Regions from separate parts of the Phyllobacterium sp. CCNWLW109 genome, predicted to be linked through region 2. Evidence: predicted binding sites of a transcription regulator. Region 2 holds the regulator's gene; the other holds the start of a gene.
The links. The regulator PhoB, encoded in region 2, activates phosphate uptake and scavenging genes when phosphate is short. The targets are predictions, from matches to a motif close to TGTCATNNANCTGTCAT.

Region 1 (8,125 bases), on a different contig from region 2:
GCGCGGCTACCTGATCGATTGTTATGAACTCCTTCGTAGGCTGCGCTTCCAAAAGCACATCGTGGATCACCTGTTCCTTGGTCATGCCGCGAGCGGCCATGGTGCCCGGGATCTGCGCTTCGACCAAGGGTGTCCAGACATATCCGGGGCAGATCGCGTTCACTGTTATCCGGTTTGCTGCAACCTCCAGGGCTGCGGTCTTCGTCAGACCGGCAATGCCGTGCTTGGCGGCCACGTAAGCGGATTTGTAGGGGGATGCGACCAGGGCATGTGCAGACGCAATGTTGATGATCCGGCCCCATCCGCGCGCCTTCATCGGGGGAATGACCGCCTTGATGGCATGGAAAGCAGCGACAAGATTTATCTGCAGGATCGCGTCCCACTTCTCGTCCGGAAACTCGTCGATCGGTGCCACATGCTGAATACCTGCATTGTTGATCAGGATATCGCATGAACCAAGCACTTCGACTGCAAGCTGTACCATGCCGGAAATCTCGGAGCCGGATAGCATGTTTGCTGGCGAGTACAGACACCGCACCGAGAACTCGGTTTCAATGGCCGCCCTTTCTGCCTCGATAACAGACGCATCACCGAGGCCATTGATCACGATGTTCACCCCTTGCGCTGCCAAGCGGCGCGCTATGCCCATGCCTATGCCACTTGTTGATCCTGTCACGATCGCGACCTTGTTCTTGGGAGCGGTATCGCCTGCGCTGTCGGACATCTAAATCTCCTGCGGAATGTGACCTTCGTAGTCGAGCAATGTAAATCTCCTCGACGTGTCAGTTGAATGACAGGCGGCTGCCAATCCTGATGATGTTCCCAACAAGAATCCGATTCTTCGAGAAGAAAGGGAGATGTCATTAATGTTTTAAGAAACGGAGATACTGAAAAAGTACGATTATTTTTTCGGAGCGTCAGTCGGACGTCTCTGCATCCATCGTCTACCGGTGGTTCGGGACACGCGTCGATCTTACAGTGACAGTGATCGTGAGGTCTTGACAATGGAACGTCTGTTATTGTGTATCTGCCCAACAAGACCAGCCACCTTTGACTTTGTCGGGTCGGCACTTTTGGTCATAAGTCTTTTGTTGTGCTCACCAGCCCAAGCGGAACCTATCCGCGGCGCTGGCTCGACATTTGCGGCTCCGATTATTGCGAAATGGGCTGAAAACTACAAAGCATCCCGCACGGATGGCGGAGATTTCACCTCGCCGGACTGGACGGTAGACTATGAATTGGTAGGATCACTTGCAGGTGTCATGCGACTCAGCCAGCCGGAAATGGATTTTGCGGCAACGGACGTTCCTTTATCGCATGCGGAACTTGTCAAACATGGCCGCCAGCAATTTCCGATTGTGTTGGGCAGCGTTGCCATCGCAATCAATCTGGAAGGCATTGGCCGGTTGAATCTATCGGGTCCGCTTCTCGCAGACATCTATCTTGGCAAAGTACAATCATGGTCTGACCCGGCGATAAAGCAGCTAAATCCGGAACTGAATCTCCCGGACGTCAAGATCACTCCGATCCATCGCAAGGATGGATCCGGCACTACCTATATGTTTACGAACTATCTTTCCACCGCCAATGATGAGTGGAAAGCGAAATACGGGGCGGACACGCTGATAGCCTGGCCGTGGGGAACCGGTGTCGAAGGAACGCAAGACCTCATCCTTGCCGTGAAAGCCACAAAGGGCGCTATTGCCTATGCGGAATATGGGCAGGTCGAACGGGCCGATCTGACGGTTGCCGCCATCAAGAACAAGTCGGGCAAATTCGTTCTGCCCGGTCCGGAGGGCGTCAGGGCAGCTCAAGCGGCAGTCGACTGGACGAAGGCGGAGGACTTTGCCTTATCCCTTACTGACCAACCCGGCGAAGCCACATACCCCATCTGTGGAGCCACTTATGCAGTCGTGCCAATAGAGGGTCGTTCACCTAGTCGCTATCGCCGTGTCCATGACTATTTCCGCCTGGCATTTGAGAGCGGCGGCCGCGATGCGCAGGCCCTGCGTTATGTGCCTTTATCGGAACCTCTGGTGAGCCGGATAAAGCAATATTGGCTGATCGGCTCCTCAACGCAATGAAAGTTAAGCATGCCTGCAAGGGGAATGCAGGCAGATCAATGGACCGCGCCTTGGCGCTATGGGGATAAGACGCAATGGATATAGATATTTTCAAGGATATTCTCGTGCCGGTGATCGGCGGGCTCGGAATATTCATGCTTGGTCTGGAATTCATGTCGAATGGCATCCAGGCACTTTCCGTCAACAAGATGCGGGCATTTCTGGCCAAAGCCGCAGGAACGCCGATAAAAGGTGTTGTGGCCGGTACACTCATAACAGGTGTCATCCAGTCATCAACGGCAATGACTGTTATGGTGGTGGGCCTGGTGAACGCCGGGGTGGTTGGATTGAGGCCTGCCATCAGCGTCATCATGGGAGCGAATATCGGTACCACCCTTGGCAATGGCCTGATTGCGCTCCCTCTTGGGCCGCTCGGTCTGATCTTTGCCGGCCTTTTTTCGTTGGTCTATTGTTTTTCGAAAAACGACAAGGTGCGTAACATCGCGCTTGCCTGCATGGGCTTTGCCCTGATTTTCTACGGGTTGAACCTGATGACCGGTGGTCTAAGACCGCTCCGAAATATCCCGGAAGTGATGTCGGTTCTTTCCACCCTCCAGGCAGACTCTTATTTCAACCTGATCAAGTGCGTTCTTATCGCAGCTGGTGTGACCGCGATGATCCACTCATCATCGGCTACAATCGGTATTGTCATGGGGTTGGGCGCTGCCGGTGTGCTTGACTGGACCACTGCGGTCGCCTTTTCTCTGGGCGCAGATCTCGGAACCACAATTACCTCCTGGATAGCATCCCTGAACTTGTCCAAGAATGCTAAACGCGCCGCTTATGCGCATATGTCATTCAATATTATCGGCGTGTGTATCACCGTGCCACTGTTCTTCGTCTCGATCGAAGTTCTTGCTTGGGCGATGCAGTGGTTTGGGGGCGATCCGGGCGTTCCTGTGGTCGTGGAGGGCAAGGAAACTTTCCCGCTTGTTCCGGTTGCCGTTGGTCTTTATTCCACATTCTTCAACGTATTCAATACGGCGTTGCTCTTTCCTTTCGTCGGCGTGTTTGAGAGCGTATTGGCGCGGATCGGTCGTACTGATGCTGAGGACGCGGAAGATTATTCGACACCCAAATTTCTCGACCGCAAACTTGCCGGGGATTTTGCAAAAGCAATCCCGGCAGTTCAGCAGGAAACTGCTCGTCATCTTCAGGCTGGCGCCATGTTTCTGGATATTGCACGCTCTGCAAAATCCGCACCGTCCGATCCGGGCGAGCATTATCTTGCTACCGATATTCTCAGTCGCGATATACGTGAATATACGGCTTCGCTGATGAAAGAAGACTTGCCTTACGAACAGCTGGATCTTGTCGCCAGCCTGATTGAAGAGGCGGATTTCACCGCTGCATTGACGGAGTCGCTGCATCAAGTCGCCCGCCGCGTGAAACGTGAAGAATTCAGTTCAGCAGCGCGCGCCATCGTTGATGTTGCTCTCGACAAGCTTGATGCGTCGTTGCAGGGTATTATGCCGGACTACGGTGTTGCCAACCCACCCATGCCGGCGGGCCACATAAGCATTCCGGATGTGGAGGAATTGCGCGCGAGAACTTTGGCGCTGGGACCGAATGCCGGTGCTGCCGAGCGTGGAACAATTCTGGCACTTCTCGGCTCTATTGAACGTGCCGAAATTCTCATTGAGCGTATCGAAAGTGAGCGGAAGTCAGTCAATCGCCAGAGCGTGCTTTCGAGAGCTGCGCAGAAACGCGAAAAAGTTCGCCCAATGAACGAAGGCGGACTGAGCCCAATGCCTGCAGAGTAACGCGCATTGCCGTAATAGCTTGCGCGTGGCATCTTCTTTTGAAAGATGCCACGTTGCATTGATATCTGCGGATGCTAGTCCGCTTTATAAATCCGGTTTCCTGGTGGAGGCTTCATGAGCATTGGACTGATCGCCCTTCTCGACGACATTGCGGCATTGGCGAAGGTTGCGGCGGCGTCTCTCGACGACATCGCTGGCCAGGCTGCGAAGGCCGGGGCGAAAGCAGCCGGTGTCGTGATCGACGATGCAGCAGTCACACCGCGCTATGTCACCGGATTTTCAGCCGCGCGAGAGCTGCCGATTATCGGCAAGATCGCCCTGGGGTCGCTGAAGAACAAACTTGTGATTTTGCTCCCCGCAGCGCTGATCCTGAGCCTGCTTGCACCCCAGGCGATTACGCCTCTCCTCATGATCGGCGGCGTATATCTGTGTTATGAGGGCGTGGAGAAAATCTATGCGCTCCTGCTGCCGCATGCCGCCCATTCCCATGAGGCTGCACTTGAAACGACCAGCATCGATTCCAAATCTCTTGAAGACGAGAAGGTTGCCAGCGCGATCAAGACCGATTTCATTTTGTCGGCTGAAATCATGGCCATCACGCTTGCGTCGCTTCCGTCGGGGAATGTACTGACGCAGGCCCTTATACTTGCAGTTGTGGGCATAGGCATCACACTGGTTGTTTATGGCGGTGTAGCCCTGATCGTTAAGACTGACGACCTTGGCCTGGTGCTGGCGCGCTCGCAAACGGTCGCTCCCGTCGGCACGCTTTTGCGGGCAGGTGGCCGCGGACTGGTTATAGGCATGCCCTATTTTCTGAAAGGGCTCGGTATCGTCGGAACCGCCGCAATGATCTGGGTGGGTGGCGGTATCCTTGTGCATGGACTTGAGGGTTACGGTGCCGGGGCCATTGCTCATGCGATCGAAGGTGCAGGTGAGGCGGCAAGCCATGCCTTGCCTTCTGTCGGATCCGTTGTCGCATGGATCGTCGAAGCCGCCGGATCGGGCGTCATCGGCATTATCGTCGGTTTGATAGCTATACCGGTAGCCGGATATGTGGTCTCGCCGATGTGGAAAAATGTAAAAGCATGGCTGCCGCAGCGCCGGCGAAAAGAACCGCTGGTAGATGTGAAGAAATGAAGATTATCATATCCAGCGGGCGCGTTTGAAGCGAACGTAAAGCCCGATGCACAAGACGGCAATTATCCCGAGAACAACGAAATAACCGTAGCTCGTTTTCAGTTCCGGCATGTTATCGAAGTTCATACCGTAGATGCCAGCGATTGCCGTCGGGACGGCCAGAATGGCCGCCCAGGCCGCCAATTGCCGGGTTATCGTTCCCTGCCGCTGTTGTTCCAGCAGATTGCTCGCCTCGAAAACAGAGGTAATCACATCCCTCAAGCTGCCTACCATCGTCTCGACGCGGTGCATGTGTTGAAGTGCATCGCGGAAATAGGGCTTTGCCTCCTTGTCCAGGCACGGCAGGTCGAGATGTACAAGCTTGCCGCAAAGGTCCAGCATCGCGTCCAAAACCCGTTGAAAGAGAATAATCTCCCTTCGCAGCCTGAAAATGCGAGTGATCTGGTCACGATCAAGGAACGCGTCGAGCATTTTGCGTTCCATGTCGAGAACTGTGTCCTCGATCGTGCGCACGATAGGAAGATAACCGTCGATGATGAAGTCGAGTATGGCATGCAATATATAATCGGTTCCATGGCGAAGGGTCTGAGGTGAGGTTTCCAGTCTGCCGCGCAATTCGCCATGGCCCCGATCCGAACCATGGCGCACCGTGATTATGTAGCGCTTTCCGACGAAAATCGCGGTTTCGCCATAAGTGATTCGGTCACCCGCAAGCTGCGCGGTTTTTGCGACGACAAAAAGCTGATCATCATAGGCGCTGAGCTTCGGCATCTGCAAAGAGCTGAGGGCATCTGCTATCGAAAGCTCATGAAGACCAAAGCGATCTTTGAGCAGTGAAAGCTCTTCGGACGTGGGCTTGTGCAACCCGATCCAGATGAAGTCACTCTCTGTTTCCGGCATGGACGCGTCATAAAACGGTACAGCTTCCAACCGTTTCCCATCGCGATAAAGGTAACATGCGGCGACGCTCATGCGCGTCCCTTTAGGATTAGGATCACGAGAAGTACTCCGCAGAAACGATCATCATGACTTGATAGCCACTGTTGAGTGACAAGCGTGTGAACCAATTTCGCCTCGGCTGTATTTCGGGCGGGGTCTTAAGATACAGCCGTTCCCTGTAAACGATAAAGTGCAGCGACGAAGGGCTTCGTCAAGGAGCGTGTTGCGGGCATTGCGTTGGTGGCCGAAGCGGGCGAATTTCTACTGATGAACGGGCCGATCCTGATGCCGCTCCAACTCTTTCCAAGGTAAATTCTAGCGTTACTGACCAGAGCATCCGCGAACCATAGGTCTATCTCTTGGTAGCGTGCGCGAATGTCAGCTTTGTTGGCGAGATCGCCTGCAATGCATTACCCGTATCGACCAAGAAGCCGATCAAGGGCACAAAATTGTCCATCCTTCCATTGAGCGCCAGTTTTCCCGGACCTCGGTTGGTCCTGGTCCGAAATGGCGTTGTCGGATAATCGTGCAGGTCAAATCTCCAACGGATATTGTTGGGTGAACTCCCGTGAAGGGAGGGGGCTCATTTCATTAGAGGTGCCGGGGTTCTCCGCTGATTCCGGAACAAGCAAGTCGGCGAACCATCCTAACGTTCAAATGTCCCCACGATCCTGCCCGCTGCCAGCACATGATCCTCCATCGCATCCATGACCTTTTCGCGGTTGGCGCCAGGATCGATACCAAGGCTTTCGACGTCCAAAGCGAACACTTGAAAGTGGTAGTGATGGGCCGGATCGTCCACAGGCGGTTTCGGCCCTGTATAGCCTATCGAGCCCGAGCTGTTGGCTCCCTGTTTCATCGCCTTAGGCTCAGCGAGAACAGGACTTCCGGGAACGCCCTCACGTAACTTTTTGGTTTTTGCAGGAATGTCATACGCAACCCAATGCGTAAAGGGCCTGGGTTCCATCGCATCCGGATCATCGACTATCAGGACAAACGATTTCGTTCCCGCGGGCGCACTGTCCCATTCTAGCGGGGGTGAGGCATTTTCCCCATCAAAAGCGTACGCGAGAGGAATTGGTTGGCCATCGTTGAACGCTGATTTGACCATGATAGCGTCATTCTTCGCGCTGTTTATCAGATCAAAAGCGACTTTGGATTCAGGTTTTTTCTTCGCGATATCGGGGACCGAAACGGCGCTGTCAGCGCTATCTACCGCTCCCTCGTGCGAGACCCGGTAAACAATGCCATTGCTGTCATCCGCTACAAAGAGCGAACCATCCTTGCCAACGGCCAAACCAGACAATCGTCCAAGATATCCATACTTGCCATTTGCCTGTTGCAGTAGGAAGCCATCGAGGAATTTCTCGAAGCCAACCGGTTTTCCATTCTGAAAATTGACGCGAACTACTTCGTAGCCGCTTGGTGGTCTACGGTTCCACGACCCCCGCATCGCGACAAAAGCATCGCCCCTCAACTCCGCCGGGAAGGATTTGCCGTTATAAAAGGTCATTTGCATGGGAGCGCTGTGAGCGGTGTATCCTAAAGTCGGTTCAGCCGACATTTTTGCCCATTGCTCCAGCGTGATACCTTCTGGCGGATCAATGTGAGGATTGAGGCCGCTCATCCCGTACACGTAGGGCCACCCGTATCGCTTTCCTTCTTCGAGCGCATTGAATTCCTCGATTTGCACTTCATCGCCGAGCCAATCAATGCCGTGGTCCATTCCGTAAAGATGGCCTGAACCGGGCTCCCAATCGAAACCGATCGTGTTTCGCAAACCGCTCGCGAAAATGGATCTTTTCGTTCCGTCCTTGCTTGCTCGCAGGATCGTTGCATTTTCGGGATTGTCTTCCTGACATTCATTGCAGGTACTTCCTACCGAGATGTAGAGCATATCATCAGGACCGACTGCGATCGTTCTGTTCGCATGCTGGCCCGCATCAGGCAGGTCGCTGATAATGCGTTTCAATGGCCCAAACGAGCCGTCCGCATTTACACCAGCGGTGTAGACGTCATGGATTGTTACCAGAAAAACCTTGTCATCGTCGAAGGCAACGCCGTGTATCCCAGGCCGACTTGCCACTGTTATCGGCTTGTCTGACTTGCCATCGCCGTCACCATCCTTGAGCAGGATGACATCACCTATGGAACGGCGTGTAG
Region 2 (8,125 bases):
GCCACCGCTTGGCCCAAGTGTCGTCTCGACAATCGCGGCCTGCGAAAGATTTTGCAGCGCCTTCGATAGATATTCCTTGGGAACACCATGAAACTCAGCCAATGTCTTGGTTGAAAGATAATGGTTTTCCGGCAGCCCGGCCAGAAGGGCGCAGCAATGGAGTACCCATTCGACCTGACTTTTCAGTATCATTGCTCAATCCTGCCCGTGACAGTTTTAGGGCTCAAATGCTCGATTTAAGGATAATCAATATCCTTAAATAGGAAATTTGTAAATCATATCAACGGCAGGGCGAAAACGGGCCTGAAATTTTTGCCAGCATTGCGCAGGACAAGAACGGACATCCATCAAATGGAGAGCTGCATCCCCTTTCGACGGGCTCCGGATATCGTGATATAATTCAACAGGGTTGAAATTCGCCGCCGAAGTTTCATTTGCTGCCACGGGAATAAGCGTGGCTAAAATATATAATAAATACAAATGTTTAATCGTAACGCTTTTGCGGCTCGCTCATTGTGATCAAACCGTAATATTAGTGTCACATGACTGTTATAAACCTTCTGTAGATAGCGGTGACTTCAAAAGTTTTCAAACAGGAGTAAAACCCATGAACAAGCTTTTTTCAACGGTGGCAATTGCGGCCATCGGCATTGCAGCCTCGCTCGGCACTGCATCTGCACGCGATCAAATCCGCATCGTCGGGTCTTCGACGGTTTATCCTTTCACCACTGCTGTTGCAGAAAATTTCGGCAAGACATCCGGCATGAAGACGCCAGTTGTCGAATCCACCGGCACAGGCGGCGGCATGAAGCTTTTCTGTGAAGGCGTTGGCGAAAAGTTCCCGGATGCAACCAATGCATCGCGCGCAATCAAGAAGAGCGAATTTGCCGATTGCAACAAGAACGGCGTCAAGGACATCGTTGAAATTCTTGTTGGCTTTGATGGTCTGACCGTTGCCCAGGCAAAGGCCGGTATTCCTCTGAAGCTTTCGCGCAAGAACTTCTTCCTCGCTCTTGCCAAGGAAGTTCCGGGTGCTGATGGCAAGCTCGTTGCCAACCCATACAAGAATTGGTCTGAAATCGATCCTTCGTTGCCTAACGAGAAGATCGAAGTACTTGGCCCGCCTCCAACATCCGGCACACGCGATTCCATGCATGAGCTTTTCATGGAAGCCGGTGCGCTTGAAATTCCTGCTCTGAAGGAATTGAAGGGTAAGGACGCCAAGGCATTTGAAGCTGTCTGGAAGTCACTTCGCGAAGATGGCGCCTATGTGGAAGCAGGCGAGAACGACAATGTGATCGTTCAGAAGCTTGAAGCAAATCCAAAGGCATTTGGCGTATTCGGCTATTCCTTCCTTGAGGAAAATGCATCGAAGCTGGCCGGTGTGCCAATCGACGGTGTTGTTCCGACCTTCGAAACAATTTCCGACGGTACTTACAAGCCTTCTCGTGAACTTTACGTCTATATCAAAAAGGCCCATGTCGGCGTTATCCCGGGTCTGGACAAGTTTGCTGCTGAATACGTGTCGGACACTGCAAGCGGCGAAGAAGGTTACCTTTCCGAAAAGGGCCTCGTGCCACTGCCAGCAGAGCGCCATGCTGAAGCTGCCAAGGCTGTTCTGGCCATGGAGACCATCAACGGCGACAAGCTGAAATAAGCTTTATATCAAGAATGGCAGCCGGTGATCTGACCGGCTGCCATTCAAATACATTGAAGCCAAGCCTTGGACCTGGATCGGTAGGCCTATGACCGCAACATATTTCCTGATACTCGCGCTATTGACAGTCTCGCTGTTTCTGGTGGGTCGCCAAAGGGCGTCATCCCTTGCCGGAGCGGAGCCTTCGTCTCTCCATTCGCTTCCGTCCTATCACGGCATGTTTCTTGCGGCTTTGATCGCGCTGTCCATGCTTCTGGTCTATGTTCTGGGAGCGCCGCTTGCCAATCGATATGTCGAGGCGCAGGCACTTGCGGGTATTGACCCGGCCACTATTGCTGATGGTCTTGGCCGCAGCGCGGTGTTTCGCGATATTCATTCAATTCTTGCCGGTACTTATGCAGGCACTGCCTCGCCCGAACTGGCCAATGCCGCATCGGCCTATTCAAGCGCTGTCAGCCTTACTGGCTGGTTATTGCTGATTGGCGGCGTTGCCCTTGCATTGGCCGCCGCAATGATGGGTTTTCGTCTGATCGGGCCGCAGTTTCGCGCGCGAAACAGCGTCGAGCGACTGATCAAATATGTCTTGCTGGCCTGTTCGGCCATTGCTGTCCTGACGACAATCGGCATTGTTTTTTCCGTGGTTTTCGAAACCATCCAGTTCTTCACCAAAGTATCGCCGATCGACTTTTTGTTTGGTCTGCAATGGTCGCCGCAAACGGCGATCCGGGCTGATCAGGTCGGTTCATCCGGCGCATTTGGCATTGTGCCGCTGGTGGTCGGCACACTGCTGATCACTGTGATCGCTATTGCAGTTGCTGGTCCGCTCGGCCTGTTTGCAGCGATCTACATGGCTGAATATGCCAGCCCGCGCACGCGTGCAATTGTGAAGCCTATTCTCGAAATTCTGGCCGGTGTGCCTACTGTTGTGCTCGGCTTCTTCGCTGCCTTGACAGTCGCGCCATTCATCCGCGGATGGGGCGAAACCTTTGGTCTCTCGGTTTCGTCGGAATCGGCACTCGCTGCCGGGCTTGTCATGGGCATGATGATTATCCCCTTCGTGTCTTCGCTTTCGGATGATGTGATCAATGCCGTGCCTCAAAGCCTGCGCGATGGTTCCTATGCGATGGGCGCAACAAAGTCTGAAACCATCAAGAAGGTTATCCTTCCTGCGGCTTTGCCGGGCATCGTGTCGGCATTCATGCTGGCAATTTCCCGTGCAGTCGGCGAAACGATGATCGTGGTCATGGCAGCCGGACTTGCTGCCAACCTCACATTCAATCCGCTCGAAGCGGTTACGACCTTTACCGTGCAGATCAAGACCATTCTGGTTGGAGATCAGGAATTCGACAGTGCCAAAACGCTCTCGGCTTTCGCTCTCGGCTTCGTGCTCTTCTTCTTCACGCTTGTCCTCAACTTCATCGCGCTCCAGATCGTCAAGAGATATCGGGAACAATATGACTGACATCACCATATCCAACGGCATTCCCGTTACCGACTACCCACGCGATGCATTGGTCAAGAAGCGCTACCGCGCAGAGCGGCGCTTCAAGTTTTACGGGATCGCGGCAATTATTCTGACGGCACTGTTTCTGTCGGTTGTTCTGCTCGATGTTCTGTTCAAGGGCTTGCCCGCGTTTTCAGAATATCGGGTGGATCTGAAGGTTACCGCAGATCAGGCGGCATTGGACCCGCAAAATACCCGCGATCCTGTGACGCTTCTTGCTGGTAATTACGACAAGATCATTCGTGACGCATTGGCTGCTCAGTTTCCTGATGTTTCAACCCGTGCGGAACGTCGCGCGTTGAATGGCCTGCTCAGTTCAGGTGCATCCGACGATTTCCGCCGCATGATTTCGGGTAATCCTTCGCTGATCGGTCAGGAAGTGACCGTCCCTGTTCTGCTTTCAGATGATGCAGATCAGTTCCTGAAGGGTTATCAGACATCGGAAATCGTGCTGGAAGGTACGGGAACGCTTTCCCAGACCCTTAACGGCGAGACCTATTCGCTGCGTTCATCGGGTGATGATTTCGCCAAGGCTTTTCAGGAAATGCAGGGTTTTCTGTTTGAGCGTCTGGAAAAGTTGACGACAGAATCCGCACGTCTTGAAAAGCTGATCCCTGGCCTTGATGCAAATGCAGCAAGCTCGTTGCAAAGCCAGATCGATGCGATCAAAGCAGAGGCGCAGACGCTGAATGCCCGCATCACCGACGCTAATGTCGCTATTGAGTTGGATGAGAAGCTGCCAAGCCTGCTTGTCAACGTTAATGGCGGGACGATCAAGGCGAGCCAGATCAGCCCCTCGGGTATTGATGGCGTCAAGCTGATAACACCTGCAAGCGCCGAAGCTGCTGCTCCCGGCAGCTGGTCCATGCTGACGCTTGTCACGCCGGAATCAAACCGCCGCGTGCAGGATCAGGCTGCAATCTGGCTCACAAAGATGAAGTCCGAGGGCCTGGTGGAACGTGCTTTTGCGACCCGCTTCTTCACCTCGGGTGACTCGCGTGAGCCTGAACTTGCAGGTATTCGCGGTGCATTGACCGGAACGCTCTGGACGCTCGCCGTAACATTGCTGCTCTGCCTGCCACTAGGGGTCGGCGCTGCCATATATCTTGAAGAGTTTGCGCCGAAAAACCGCGTGACCGAGATCATTGAAATCAATATCAACAATCTTGCAGCCGTTCCATCAATTGTCTTCGGCTTGCTCGGACTGGCGATGTTCCTGAATTTCTTTGACCTTCCACGTTCCGCCCCTTTGGTTGGCGGGCTGGTGCTGGCACTGTTGGTAATGCCGACAATCATCATTGCATCGCGCGCTGCACTTCGCTCCGTACCTCCTTCAATCAAGGAAGCGGCGCTGGGCGTCGGTGCATCGCATCAGCAGGCCATCTTCCACCATGTGCTGCCTCTGGCCATGCCCGGCATCATGACCGGCACGATTATCGGCATGGCGCATGCTCTGGGCGAAACGGCTCCGCTGCTGATGATCGGCATGGTCGCGTTCATCGTCGATATTCCTGGTGGGATAACCGACGCTTCGACGGTGCTGCCGGTGCAGATTTATCTGTGGTCCGACCTTCCTGAAGTCGCCTTCCAGGCAAAGACCGCCGCAGCCATTCTGGTGTTGCTGGTGTTCCTATTCGTGATGAATGCTGCGGCGATCATGCTGCGCCGACGTTTTGAACGTCGCTGGTAATGAGGTACAAGGACATGAACATGTTATCCGAAGTTGATGTGGAAAAGAAATTGCATAACTCCTCGAACCAGCCTGCGATAAAGATGAAGGGCGAAAACGTCTCCGTATTTTATGGAGCCAAACAGGCGCTCTTTGAAGTCAGTCTCGATATCAGGGAAAAGGAAGTCACCGCGCTTATCGGACCATCCGGTTGCGGCAAGTCGACTTTCCTGCGTTGCCTGAACCGCATGAATGATACGATTTCGATCTGCAGGGTCACGGGCAATATCACGCTTGATGAGCGCGATATCTATGATCCCAAGATCGACGTGGTTCAGTTGCGCGCCCGTATCGGCATGGTATTCCAGAAGCCAAATCCATTTCCGAAGTCGATCTTCGAAAATGTTGCCTATGGCCCGCGCATTCATGGTCTTGTCAAAAGCAAGAGTCATCTCGACGAAATCGTGGAAAAAAGCCTGCAGCGTGCAGGCCTGTTTGCGGAAGTGAAAGACCGTCTGCATGAATCTGGCACCGGTCTTTCCGGCGGACAGCAGCAGCGTCTTTGCATCGCGCGCGCCATTGCGGTCAGCCCGGAAGTGATTTTGATGGACGAGCCTTGCTCGGCGCTTGATCCTATCGCGACGGCAAAGGTTGAAGAACTGATCGACGAATTGCGCCAGAACTATACGATCGTCATCGTCACGCACTCAATGCAGCAAGCGGCACGCGTGTCGCAACGCACGGCAATGTTCCATCTTGGAAATATTGTTGAAGTCGGTGACACTGAAATGATGTTTACCAGCCCTACCGAAAAGCGCACGCAGGACTACATTACCGGACGTTTCGGTTGATCTCACGGGAAGAGGGTTAGACAATGACTGATACAGCACAACACACCGTCCGCTCTTATGACGATGAACTGAAGTTTCTGACGCACAAGATTGCAGAGATGGGCGGACATGCGGAGCGCATGGTCGAACAGGCTGTGTCGGCCATGGTCAATTCGGACAATGCGCTTGCCCAGCGCGTGATCTCTGACGACCTTATCCTCGACGCCGGTCAGCGCGAGATTGACGAAAAGGCGATCACCATCATCGGCAAGCGCCAGCCAATGGCGATCGACTTGCGCGAAGTAATCGGCACGATCCGCATTTCATCCGATCTTGAGCGTATCGGCGATCTTGGCAAGAACATTGCCAAGCGTGTCGTAGCCGTCAACGATACGCGCCAGACGCTCTCTGTCTATCGCGGCCTGCAGACCATCGCAGAACTGGCATTGACACAACTTAAGGATGTTCTCGACGCTTATGCGACACGCTCGGTGGCACAGGTCAATATCGTCCGTGAACGCGATGATGAGATTGATGCGCTTTACACGTCGCTGTTCCGCGAACTCCTGACCTATATGATGGAAGATCCGCGCAATATATCCGCTTGCACGCATCTTTTGTTCTGCGCCAAGAATATTGAGCGCATCGGTGACCATGCCACCAATATCGCCGAGACGGTCTATTACATTGTAACGGGAACACAGCTTCCGGCGGAACGCCCGAAGGAAGATCAGTCGCATACCGTTATTCTTGACGAGCCAGTAACGCCATAATTGCCGGAAGCAGACCATGCCTATAGCTCCCAGAATCACAGTCGTTGAAGACGAAGATGCCCTCAGTGTTCTCCTGCGTTATAATCTGGAGGCAGAAGGCTATATTGTCGAAACCATCAGCCGTGGTGACGAAGCCGAAATCGCCTTGCGCGAAAAGGTGCCGGATCTGCTGATCCTCGATTGGATGCTTCCAGGCCTTTCCGGTATTGAACTTTGCCGCCGCCTGCGTGCTCGGCGCGAGACAGAAATCCTGCCGATCATCATGTTGACCGCGCGCGGTGAAGAAAGCGAGCGTGTTCGCGGTCTTTCAACCGGTGCGGATGATTACATGGTCAAGCCGTTCTCGACACCGGAATTGCTGGCACGCATCAAGTCCATGCTACGCCGGGTCAATCCAAGTCTCTTGTCGCATGTGTTGAGCTTTGGAGATCTGAAACTTGACCGCGAACAGCACAGGGTTTTCCGCAAAGAGCGTGAACTCAAGCTCGGACCGACAGAATTTCGCCTGCTGGAATTCCTGATGCAGTCTCCGGGCCGGGTGTTCTCGCGCGGACAGCTCTTGGACAATGTATGGGGCGCGGATATTTACGTCGATGACCGCACGGTTGACGTGCATGTTGGCCGTTTGCGTAAGGCAATCAATATTGGCAGATCGCTTGATCCGATCCGGACCGTGCGCGGTGCAGGCTATTCCTTCGGATAGGATTAAAGAGCGTTTTTCTTTATGTCTCGGTCGGGAACAGAATCGGCGTTATATGAGCCAATTTGCGCTAGAGATGGCTTGCGCAAATGACCGGTAGTCTCATTTAAACAGAACTGCTTCTACCGGACAAAAAGCGCCGTGTTCCGAAAAGGGCTATTCGGCGGCAATCAGCGGGAAGTTTGTTGTTGGTAGCGGATCTGGCTCGACCAATGTCTCCAGAAGTGGCCGTTGGATAGCTGTGCCGCCATTGATCTCCAAAATATGCGTATAGAAGTTTTCGCCGGAAACCGAGCGTGGCGCTTCGATCTCATGCATCACGCTGATAACGGTGGTTCCGGCACAATGATCCTTGATGGCCTGATGGAAGGCGATCTTGGAGTCCGGGTCCAGCGCGCCGGTTGCTTCATCAAGAAACAAAACCGCAGGCTTGTGCAGCAATATGCGCGCAAGCACCAGTTTCTGCTTCTGGCCACCCGATAGGAGCTGGTCCCAAGACGTGCCATCGCGGCATTCTTCACCAAGGTTTTCAATAAAGTCGCCCATGCCGGCGCGGTGCAGGGCGGCCGCAACGGAGGAATCGCCAAAACGGCTTTCATCCATTGGGAGGCATACGAGCTGTTTCAGCGACACGCCGGGAAGTTTGACCTCCTGCGCCGCATACATTGTTGCCGCATCTTTCGGGTAAAAGATTTCACCACGGCCATAGCCCCAAAGCCCGTTCATTGCTTTGAGCAAACAGGTTTTTCCACTACCGGAATCACCCTTGATGTAAGCCCATTGGCCCTTGCGCAACCGCATATTTCCAAGCGTGAGAAAAGCTTTGGCCTCGCTGTCGCGGTGCATCAATTCAAGTCCCCGCACCGAGACGCCAAAGGCTTCATGCTGTGTTGCAAATTTGAACTCACTGACACCGGTGGACCGATAATATTCCGAGGGCTGGCTGACACGCTCGACCGCTTGGGCCAATTCGGTAACGCGCCGTGCATTTG

Region 1: the regulator PhoB is predicted to act here: its motif matches at 780-796, upstream of pstS (phosphate ABC transporter substrate-binding protein PstS).

Annotation. Positions count from the first base shown of each region.
Region 1 is NZ_JBBCBK010000001.1:655,834-663,958, forward strand. Features, by position in the region: gene V9K92_RS03280 (3-hydroxybutyrate dehydrogenase) at 1-724, opposite strand, end outside; gene pstS (phosphate ABC transporter substrate-binding protein PstS) at 1,005-2,084, shown strand; gene V9K92_RS03290 (Na/Pi cotransporter family protein) at 2,159-3,886, shown strand; gene V9K92_RS03295 (DUF808 domain-containing protein) at 4,001-5,023, shown strand; gene V9K92_RS03300 (magnesium and cobalt transport protein CorA) at 5,030-5,995, opposite strand; gene V9K92_RS03305 (YbhB/YbcL family Raf kinase inhibitor-like protein) at 6,609-8,125, opposite strand, start outside.
Region 2 is NZ_JBBCBK010000003.1:759,422-767,546, forward strand. Features, by position in the region: gene V9K92_RS14260 (Rrf2 family transcriptional regulator) at 1-192, opposite strand, end outside; gene V9K92_RS14265 (PstS family phosphate ABC transporter substrate-binding protein) at 608-1,657, shown strand; gene pstC (phosphate ABC transporter permease subunit PstC) at 1,746-3,119, shown strand; gene pstA (phosphate ABC transporter permease PstA) at 3,112-4,851, shown strand; gene pstB (phosphate ABC transporter ATP-binding protein PstB) at 4,866-5,681, shown strand; gene phoU (phosphate signaling complex protein PhoU) at 5,705-6,433, shown strand; gene phoB (phosphate regulon transcriptional regulator PhoB) at 6,450-7,136, shown strand; gene V9K92_RS14295 (ABC transporter ATP-binding protein/permease) at 7,290-8,125, opposite strand, start outside.